Regions from separate parts of the Variovorax sp. 05L425 genome, predicted to be linked through region 2. Evidence: predicted binding sites of a transcription regulator. Region 2 holds the regulator's gene; the other holds the start of a gene.
What was found. Region 2 encodes FNR, which switches genes on or off when oxygen is low (the NO sensors DNR and NnrR bind a similar motif). Its sites were predicted from a motif close to TTGATNNNNATCAA; they were not measured.
Positions count from the first base shown of each region.

Region 1: a site for FNR is predicted at 2,462-2,475, ahead of AC1DN9_RS14770 (universal stress protein). Genes of this name have one in related genera too.

Region 1 covers NZ_JBFTNY010000011.1:139,637-143,818, reverse strand. Annotated here, with positions in the region: gene AC1DN9_RS14780 (malonate--CoA ligase) at 1-1,515, shown strand, start outside; gene AC1DN9_RS14775 (universal stress protein) at 1,518-1,943, opposite strand; gene AC1DN9_RS14770 (universal stress protein) at 1,960-2,403, opposite strand; gene AC1DN9_RS14765 (cell division protein ZapA) at 2,765-3,094, opposite strand; gene AC1DN9_RS14760 (DUF904 domain-containing protein) at 3,094-3,318, opposite strand; cobalamin riboswitch at 3,396-3,634, shown strand; gene AC1DN9_RS14755 (TonB-dependent receptor domain-containing protein) at 3,817-4,182, shown strand, end outside.
Region 2 covers NZ_JBFTNY010000015.1:25,682-29,863, reverse strand. Annotated here, with positions in the region: gene hemN (oxygen-independent coproporphyrinogen III oxidase) at 1-1,057, opposite strand, end outside; gene fnr (fumarate/nitrate reduction transcriptional regulator Fnr) at 1,178-1,891, shown strand; gene AC1DN9_RS17675 (bifunctional cytochrome P450/NADPH--P450 reductase) at 2,199-4,182, shown strand, end outside.

The DNA of each region.
Region 1 (4,182 bases), on a different contig from region 2:
GCATTGCGCGCGGCTTTTCCCACAGACCTCGACAAGATCGCGGTCGAAACCGACGACGGGCTTTTCTATTCATGGCGCGACCTGGACCGGGCGAGCGCGATGATCGCGAACCTCCTTCATGCGCTGAAGCTCGAAGAGGGCGCCCGCATCGCCGTGCAGGTGGAAAAGTCCGTCGAGGCCATGCTGCTCTATCTGGCGACGTTGCGCGCGGGCTATGTCTTCCTGCCGCTCAACACGGCCTATCGCGCCGCGGAAATCGAATACTTCATCGGCAACGCGGAGCCGGCGGTGGTCATCTGCAGCAGTGCCAACGCGTCATGGGTCGTGCCCATCGCCACGGCTGCGGGCACGCGCCACATCTTCACGCTGAATGACGATCGAACCGGCACCCTGCTCGAAGTCGCGGCGCAGTGCAGCGACCAGCATGCCGTTGCGCGCAAGAACGCCGACGACCTGGCCGCCATCATCTACACCAGCGGCACCACCGGCCGGAGCAAGGGCGCGATGCTTTCGCACGGCAACCTGCTGTCGAACGCGCAGGTGCTCAAGGACTACTGGGGCTGGCGAAGCTCCAGGCAGGGCGGCGACGTGCTCATCCACGCGCTGCCGATCTTTCATGTGCACGGGTTGTTCGTTGCCATCCATGGCGCGCTGATCAGTGGCAGCCAGATGATCTGGTTCAACCGCTTCGACCCGCGGCGCGTGGTGGCGCGCCTGCCCGAAGCCACTGTCTTCATGGGCGTGCCGACGCTCTACGTTCGCATGCTGGCCGAACCGGGACTGACTCGCGACGCATGCAGCAACATGCGCCTTTTCATTTCCGGATCGGCGCCGTTGCTGATCGAGACCTTCATCCAATGGCGCGACCGAACGGATCACACCATCCTCGAGCGTTACGGCATGAGCGAGACGATCATGCTCACCTCCAATCCCTACAGTGCCGTGCAGGGCGCGCGCCGCGGGGGGACCGTGGGCTTTCCGCTGCCTGGCGTGCGGCTGCGGGTGCGCGACGATCGTGGCGAGCCATGTCCGACCGACGAGATCGGCAACATCGAAGTGGACGGCCCCAACGTGTTCTCCGGCTACTGGCGCATGCCGAAGAAGACCAAGGAGGAGTTCACCGCCGATGGCTACTTCAAGACCGGTGATGTCGGCAAGATCGACGGCCTGGGCTACGTCACCATCGTCGGACGCAGCAAGGACCTGATCATCAGCGGCGGCTACAACGTCTATCCGGCGGAGATCGAGGGTTACATCAACGAAATGGCGGGCGTCGCCGAAAGCGCCATCGTCGGCGTGCCGCATTCGGACTTCGGCGAGGTCGGCGTTGCCATCGTGATTGCGAGACCGGGCGCCGTGCTCGATGGCGAAGTCATCATCGCCGAACTCAAGGCGAAGCTGGCGAACTTCAAGATTCCCAAGAGCTGCTTTGTCGTGAACGAGCTGCCTCGCAACGCCATGGGCAAGGTGCAGAAGGCGCTGCTGCGCGAACAGCACAAGAAACTGTTCGGCTGAACTTACTGCACCAGCAAGACCGAGATATCCGTCTCAGCCACGACCTTGGTTGCCACTGAACCCATGAGCGCGCGGCCCAGGATGCCGTGGCCGTGCGTTCCCATCACGATCAGTTCGGCGCCGGAGGCGCCAGCGGCCTTGATGATTTCTTCAGCGGCGTGCCCGTGGCGCTGGTCGATCGTGTAGGCCGTGATGTTGTGGTCCGCGAGCTGCGCCTTGAGGGGGTCGATCACTTTCGCGGTTTCTTCGGCGTAGTAGTCAGAGATCACGCCCTTGCTGAGATGGCGCGCCACGTGCCCGGGCACGCCAATGCAGACGTGCACCATCACGAGTTCGTTGCCTTCGATGAACATGGCACGATGCTTGGCCAGGTAGTCGATGGCCTTCCTGGTGTGCGAGCTGCCGTCCACGGCGATCAGGATCTTCATGACGTTCCTTTCGATGTCAACGCAGGACCAGCACCGGCAGTTCCGAATGCGTGAGCACGTGCTGGGTTTCGCTGCCTAGCAGCAGGCGCTTCAGGCCCTTGCGGCCATGCGAGGCCATCACGATCATCTCGCTCTTGTGCTTCTTCGCGGCGTTGATGATCGCCTCGCCCACGAGGTCCGAGCTGATCAGGGCCGTCTTGACCTTCACGCCGGCCGCCTTGGCCTTGGTTCCGACTGCATCGAGGGTGGCCTGTGCCGATTCGGCCCATTGTTTTTCGATGCGCGCAATGTCCTCCGGCGAAAAGACCGCCGCACCGTCGAAGTAGTTCTTGGGGTAGCGGGGCACGACGGTGAGCGCGACCAACTCCGCACCGTTCTGCGACGCAAGCGCAATGGCGCTCGTCACTGCCTTCTTCGAGAGCGAGGAGCCGTCCGTGGCGACCAGGATGCGCTGAAACATGGGTTCTTCTCCTGAGAATGGATGTGCCGTCTTTATAAGTCAGGCACAGAACGGCAGGTTGCTCGGCATCAAACTTCGGGCACTTGGCGATGTGACGGCGATGCAGGCCAGAAAAAAAGCCACGGCCCCAATGTGGTGCCGTGGCTTGTGGATGAGGTGTCTGCGAGTGAGGCCGGACTCGCATCCTGAACCGGGGTTCAGGTGGGCGAGGGCAGCAAGGCTTCGGGTTCATCTGACGCGAGATGATCACACCTGCCAAGCGATATACCAAGCCCTGCTCGTAAGAGCATTGGAACAAGGACATATAGAGCCCGACACGCACCGCAGACAAGGTGCATTTTACGCCCGTCGAGCGTGCTGGCTAAAGTAAATGTCCGTCGCCGGCGAGGGCCTGATCCAGGCGCTGGATCAATTGCGCGGCGCGCGCGTCATCCGCGGGGTTGTCAGTGGCTGCTGCCGGCGCCTGCGCGGGCGCTGCGGCCGGTTGGGCCTCGCGCTGCACGAGGTCGAATGCCAGGTTCAGCGACGCCAGCACCGCGATGCGGTCGCGTGCCTTGACCTTGCCTGCGTCGCGGATCTTGCACATTGCGGCATCGACGCGTTCGACCGCTTCGCGCAACTGGGCTTCGCCGCCTTCGGGGCAGCCGAGCAAATAGCTCTGGCCCATGATCTGGACTTCGATTTGTTTCATCAACGGGAGCTTGCGTCTTGGGTGGGATCGGCCGGTAGCTGTTCGAGCAGCGCATCGAGCCGCGTGCGCGCCGCGGCGAGCCGCGACTTGAGCGCATCGCGTTCGCGCGCGAGCGCGTCCACCTGGTCCTGAAGCAAGGCGTTGGTGCGCTGTACTTCTTCGTGGCGCACGAGCAGGCGTTCGACGCGCTCGGCGATTTGGTCAATACGGCTCGGTGCGGGCATGGGGGGCGATTGTAGATTCCGGCGACTCAAGGTTTTCATCGGGTGAACGCGCAGGGCAATTCTTTGGCCCGAAGACCCTACAATTCCGCGCGTTGGTGCTCGCGGCGTGGTTCACGCGCCGCAGTTCAACGGGAAGCAGGAGTCGAAGCCCCCGGGGGCCGAGCCAACCTGCGCTGCCCCCGCAACGGTCAAGCAGACGGCGCCCATCGGGCGCCACCCTCGTCAATCAGCCACTGGATGCCCTGAAACAGGCATCTGGGAAGGCGACGAGGGCCGCGCTGCCAGCCCGGATACCGGCCAACGAGGCGGCTGCCGCATGTCCCCCCATGCCGGCAGCCATGACGTCCAGGCGCCGGCGGGGAAGCCGGCAAGGGACTTTGTTCTTGTGTTGTCTCCATGAATATCTGCGTTTTCTCCGCACCCAGCCACAGGTGGGCTCGCCCGTGGCCGTTCGCGCGCCTGCGTTCGGCGTCCCTCGCGGTCGCCGCCCTGACAGGGATGAGCTCGATCGCGATGGCCCAGAGCGTCGAGCCCGCGCTCCCCGAAACCGTCGTGACCGCGACGCGCACGCCGACCCGCATCAATGACCTGGTGTCGGACACCGTCGTCATCGACCGCGCGCAGATCGAGGAACAGTCGAACCGCACGTTGACCGAAATCCTTGCGCGGGTCCCGGGTGTCCAGATCTCGTCCAACGGCAGCGGTCCCGGCAAGCAGAGCGGCGTGTTCATCCGGGGCGCCGAGACACGCCACACCATCCTCCTGATCGATGGCGTGCGCTACGGCTCCGCAACGCTCGGCACGCCGGTCTGGGACAACATTCCCGTCGAGATGATCGACCACATCGAAGTGGTGAAGGGGCCG
Region 2 (4,182 bases):
GGCTGTAGGTCGCGCCCACGCGGCCGATGGCCGAGACGCCGAGCGCGACGAGGTCGCAATCGGGTTGCGTGCTGTAGCCCTGGAAGTTGCGGTGCAGCCGCCCTTGCCGCTTGGCGATCGCCAGTGAATCTTCGGGCAATGCGAAGTGATCCATGCCGATGTAGACGTAGCCGGCCGCGGTCAGCGCGGCGATCGAGCGCGACAGCATCTCGACCTTGGCCTTCGCATCGGGCAGTTCTTCGGCGGCGATGCGCCGCTGCGGCTTGAAGCGCTCCGGCAGGTGGGCATAGGCATAGAGCGCGATGCGATCGGGCCGAAGCTTGCACACCTGCGCCAGCGTTCGGTCGAACGATGCCCTGTTCTGCCTGGGCAATCCGTAGATGAGATCGATGTTGATCGACTTGAAACCCAGCGCGCGCGCACTCGCCATCAGGTCGAACACCCGAGCGGCTGGCTGGATGCGATGAATGGCCTTCTGGACATCCGGCTCGAAGTCCTGGACGCCGAAGCTCAGGCGATTGAACCCCATGCCGGCCAGCCGTTCGAGGCGCCGGCTGTCGACGGTCCGCGGATCGATCTCGATGGATTGCTCGCGTTCCGGGCCCAGCACGAATGCGTCGCCAAGGATCGCGAGCAGCCTCTCGAGGCCGTCGTCGTCCAGGAAAGTCGGCGTCCCGCCGCCGAGATGCAGTTGGCTGACGAGCGCGCCGCGGCCAAGTTCCGCGACATGGAGGGCCACTTCGCGCGCGAGGTAGTCGAGATATTCGCCCCCACGGCTCTTGTGGCGAGTGACGATCTTGTTGCAGGCGCAGTAGTAGCACAGCGATTCGCAGAACGGGATGTGCACGTAGAGCGAAAGAGGACGCCCATGCGCACCGGCCGCCTTGCGCTGGCGCAGGGCCTGCGCGTAGTCGTCGGCTGTGAAGGCTTCGACGAATCGGTCTGCCGTCGGGTAGGAGGTATAGCGCGGGCCGGCAATGTCGAGGCGGCGCAGCACGGCGGGCGACGGCAGCACGGTGGACGCGGCGGCGGTCAGGAGGACTGAGGATGAATTCATTGCAGGCTATAAGGCGGGCAGAGAACCACTATGCCGTCCGGACGTTCCGCGAACCTTGACCTGCATCAAGCCCGCGCTCCGCACCCCGGCGCAAAATCACCCGGAACTCGACGCAAATCAATGAAAACGGAAAACATCAAGGTCGCCTGCTCCAACTGCAACCTGCGTGAGCTGTGCATGCCCATCGGCCTGCAGCCGGGCGACCTGCAACGCATCGACGACATCGTCGCGACCCGGCGAAAGGTCCGCCGGCGCGAGACCCTCTTTCGCAACGGCGAGCCATTCACCTCGCTCTATGCGATTCGCACGGGCGTCTTCAAGACCCGCGTGACGAGCGAGGACGGGCGCGACCAGGTCACCGGCTTCCAGATGGCGGGGGAGATCATCGGGCTCGACGGCATCGTCAACAACCAGCACACGTGCGATGCGGTCGCACTCGAAGATGCAGAAGTCTGCGTGATGCCCTTCGACCGCATCGAGGAACTCTCGCGCGAAGTCACTGCGCTGCAGCGGCACGTGCACCAGATCATGAGCCGCGAGATCGTGCGCGAGCATGGCGTGATGCTGTTGCTCGGCAGCATGCGAGCCGAGGAGCGGCTCGCCGCCTTCCTGTTGAACCTCGCGCAGCGGCTTCATGCTCGCGGCTTCTCGGGCTTCGAACTGGTGCTGCGCATGACGCGCGAGGAAATCGGCAGCTACCTCGGCCTCAAGCTCGAAACCGTGAGCCGCACGCTCTCGAAGTTCATGGATGACGGCATCGTCGATGTCCAACAACGCAACCTGCGAATCCTCGATCCAGATGCGCTCCGACGCCTGGTCAATCCTCCGTCCTGATTCCTCGCTCGGGCATCGACAACAGCAGCGTGAGCGCGCTTGCTTTCAATCCAAACCTCATCCTAGACCGCGCCTCGCGTGCTGTCGCGAGCACAGGTAACACATCCCCGCGGCGGCGGTATGCTGGACTTCGCCGCATGACGAAGAGCGCTGGGGCAACGAGACGCTGCCGCTGCCCGGCGGCCACTTCCGACAGACGCCCAAGGAACTGATGTAGCGCAACGTCCTGTACGAAGGCACACTGCGCACACCAACTGGCGGCTCGTCGACCTCGGCATCGCGCCTGATCACACGGCAAGGAAGCAACATGCCTCGTACCGCACCCATCCCGCAGCCCAAGGGCGATCCCTTCATCGGCAACCTGCGCTCGATCGACGGCGACGCGCCGATCCAGGGCTTCATGCGCCTGGCGCGCATCCATGGCCCGATCTTCCAACTCGAGGTCTTTGGCAGCCCGATCATCATCGTCAGCTCGCAGGAACTGGTGAACGAGTTGTGCAACGAGGCTCGCTTCGACAAGCGGGTCGCCGGTGCGCTGAAGAACATCCGCGACTTCGCCGGCGACGGCCTGTTCACCGCCAAGACCGACGAACCCAACTGGGCCACGGCGCACCGCCTGCTGATGCCGGCGTTCGGTCCGATCGGCATTCGCGGCATGTTCGATCGCATGCTCGACATCGCCGATCAGATGCTGACGCGCTGGGAGCGCTTCGGCTCCGAGAGCGTGATCGAGGTCACCGAGGACATGACACGGATGACCCTCGACACGATCGCGCTGTGCGCGTTCGACTACCGCTTCAACAGCTTCTACCAGCGCGAGATGCACCCCTTCATCGGCGCGATGGTCGATGCGTTGGCCGAGGCCGGCGCGCGCACGCGACGCCCGGAGCTCGCCAGCAAGCTGCTGCTGCGCAAGCGCCGCGGCTACGAAGACGACCTCGAGCTGATGCGCGAGGTGGCCGACGCGCTGATCGCCGAGCGCAAGCGCGACCCCGAGGCGGCGCAGAAGAAAGACCTGCTCGGGCTGATGCTCCAGGGGCGCGACCCCGTCACCGGTGAAGGCCTGTCCGACGAGAACATCCGCTACCAGCTCATCACCTTCCTCATCGCCGGGCACGAGACGACCAGCGGAATGCTGTCGTTCGCGACCTACTTCCTGATCAAGAACCCGCAAGTGCTGCTGAAGGCTCGCGCCGAGGTCGATGCCGCACTGGGCGAGGAGATGCCGCGGCTGGAGCACATGGGCCGGCTGCGCTACATCGAGCAGGTTCTGATGGAGAGCCTGCGCATCTGGCCGACCGCGCCGGCGTTCCAGTTGCGCGCGCGCGAAGACACCGTGATCGGCGGGCGCTACGCGATCGGTCGGCGCGACACGCTGATGGTGCTGACGCCCATGCTGCACCGCGACACCCAGGTCTGGGGCGACGATGTCGAAGCTTTCCGTCCCGAGCGCTTCGCGCCCGAGGCGATGGAGAAGCTGCCGCCGAACGCGTGGAAACCGTTCGGCAACGGCCAGCGCGCCTGCATCGGCCGGCCGTTCGCGATGCAGGAGGCGGTGCTGCTGATCGCGATGATCCTTCAGCGCTTCGACCTGATCGAGGACGACCCGTCCTACCAGCTCTCAGTGGCCGAGACGCTCACCTTGAAGCCGCACGGCTTCCGCATCCGCGTCAAGCGCCGCGGCAGCGCGTCGTTCAAGCCACGCAGCGCGGTCGGGGTGCAGACGGCCGCCAGTCCGGTGCAGGCAGCGGCGGCCCCGCGCGCCCCCGGAGAGCAGGCCACGCCGCTCTTGGTGCTGTTCGGCTCGAACACCGGCTCGGCCGAAGCGTTCGCGGAGCGCATCGCCAGCGACGCACCGTCGCAGGGCTATGCGCCTCAGGTGGCGCCACTCGATGACCACATCGGCAAGCTGCCGACCGAGGGCGCCGTCGCGATCATCGCTGCCTCGTACGAAGGCCAGCCGCCGGACAATGCGCGCCAGTTCGCTGCCTGGCTCGACACGCTCGCGCCGGGCGCGTTGAACGGCGTGCGCTTCGCGGTGTTCGGCTGCGGCAATCGCCAATGGGCACGCACCTACCAGGCGGTGCCCAAGCGCTTCGATGCAGCGCTCGAAGCCGCCGGCGCCGTGCGCATCAGGCCGCGGGGCGAGGCCGACGCCGGTGGCGACTTCTTCGGCGCCTTCGACGAATGGTATGGCGGGCTGTGGTCCGACTTCGGGAGCGCGCTGGGCAAACAGGTGCAGGCCGCGCCGACAGGCACCCAGTTGCAGGTCGAGCACATCAAGGCCGGCC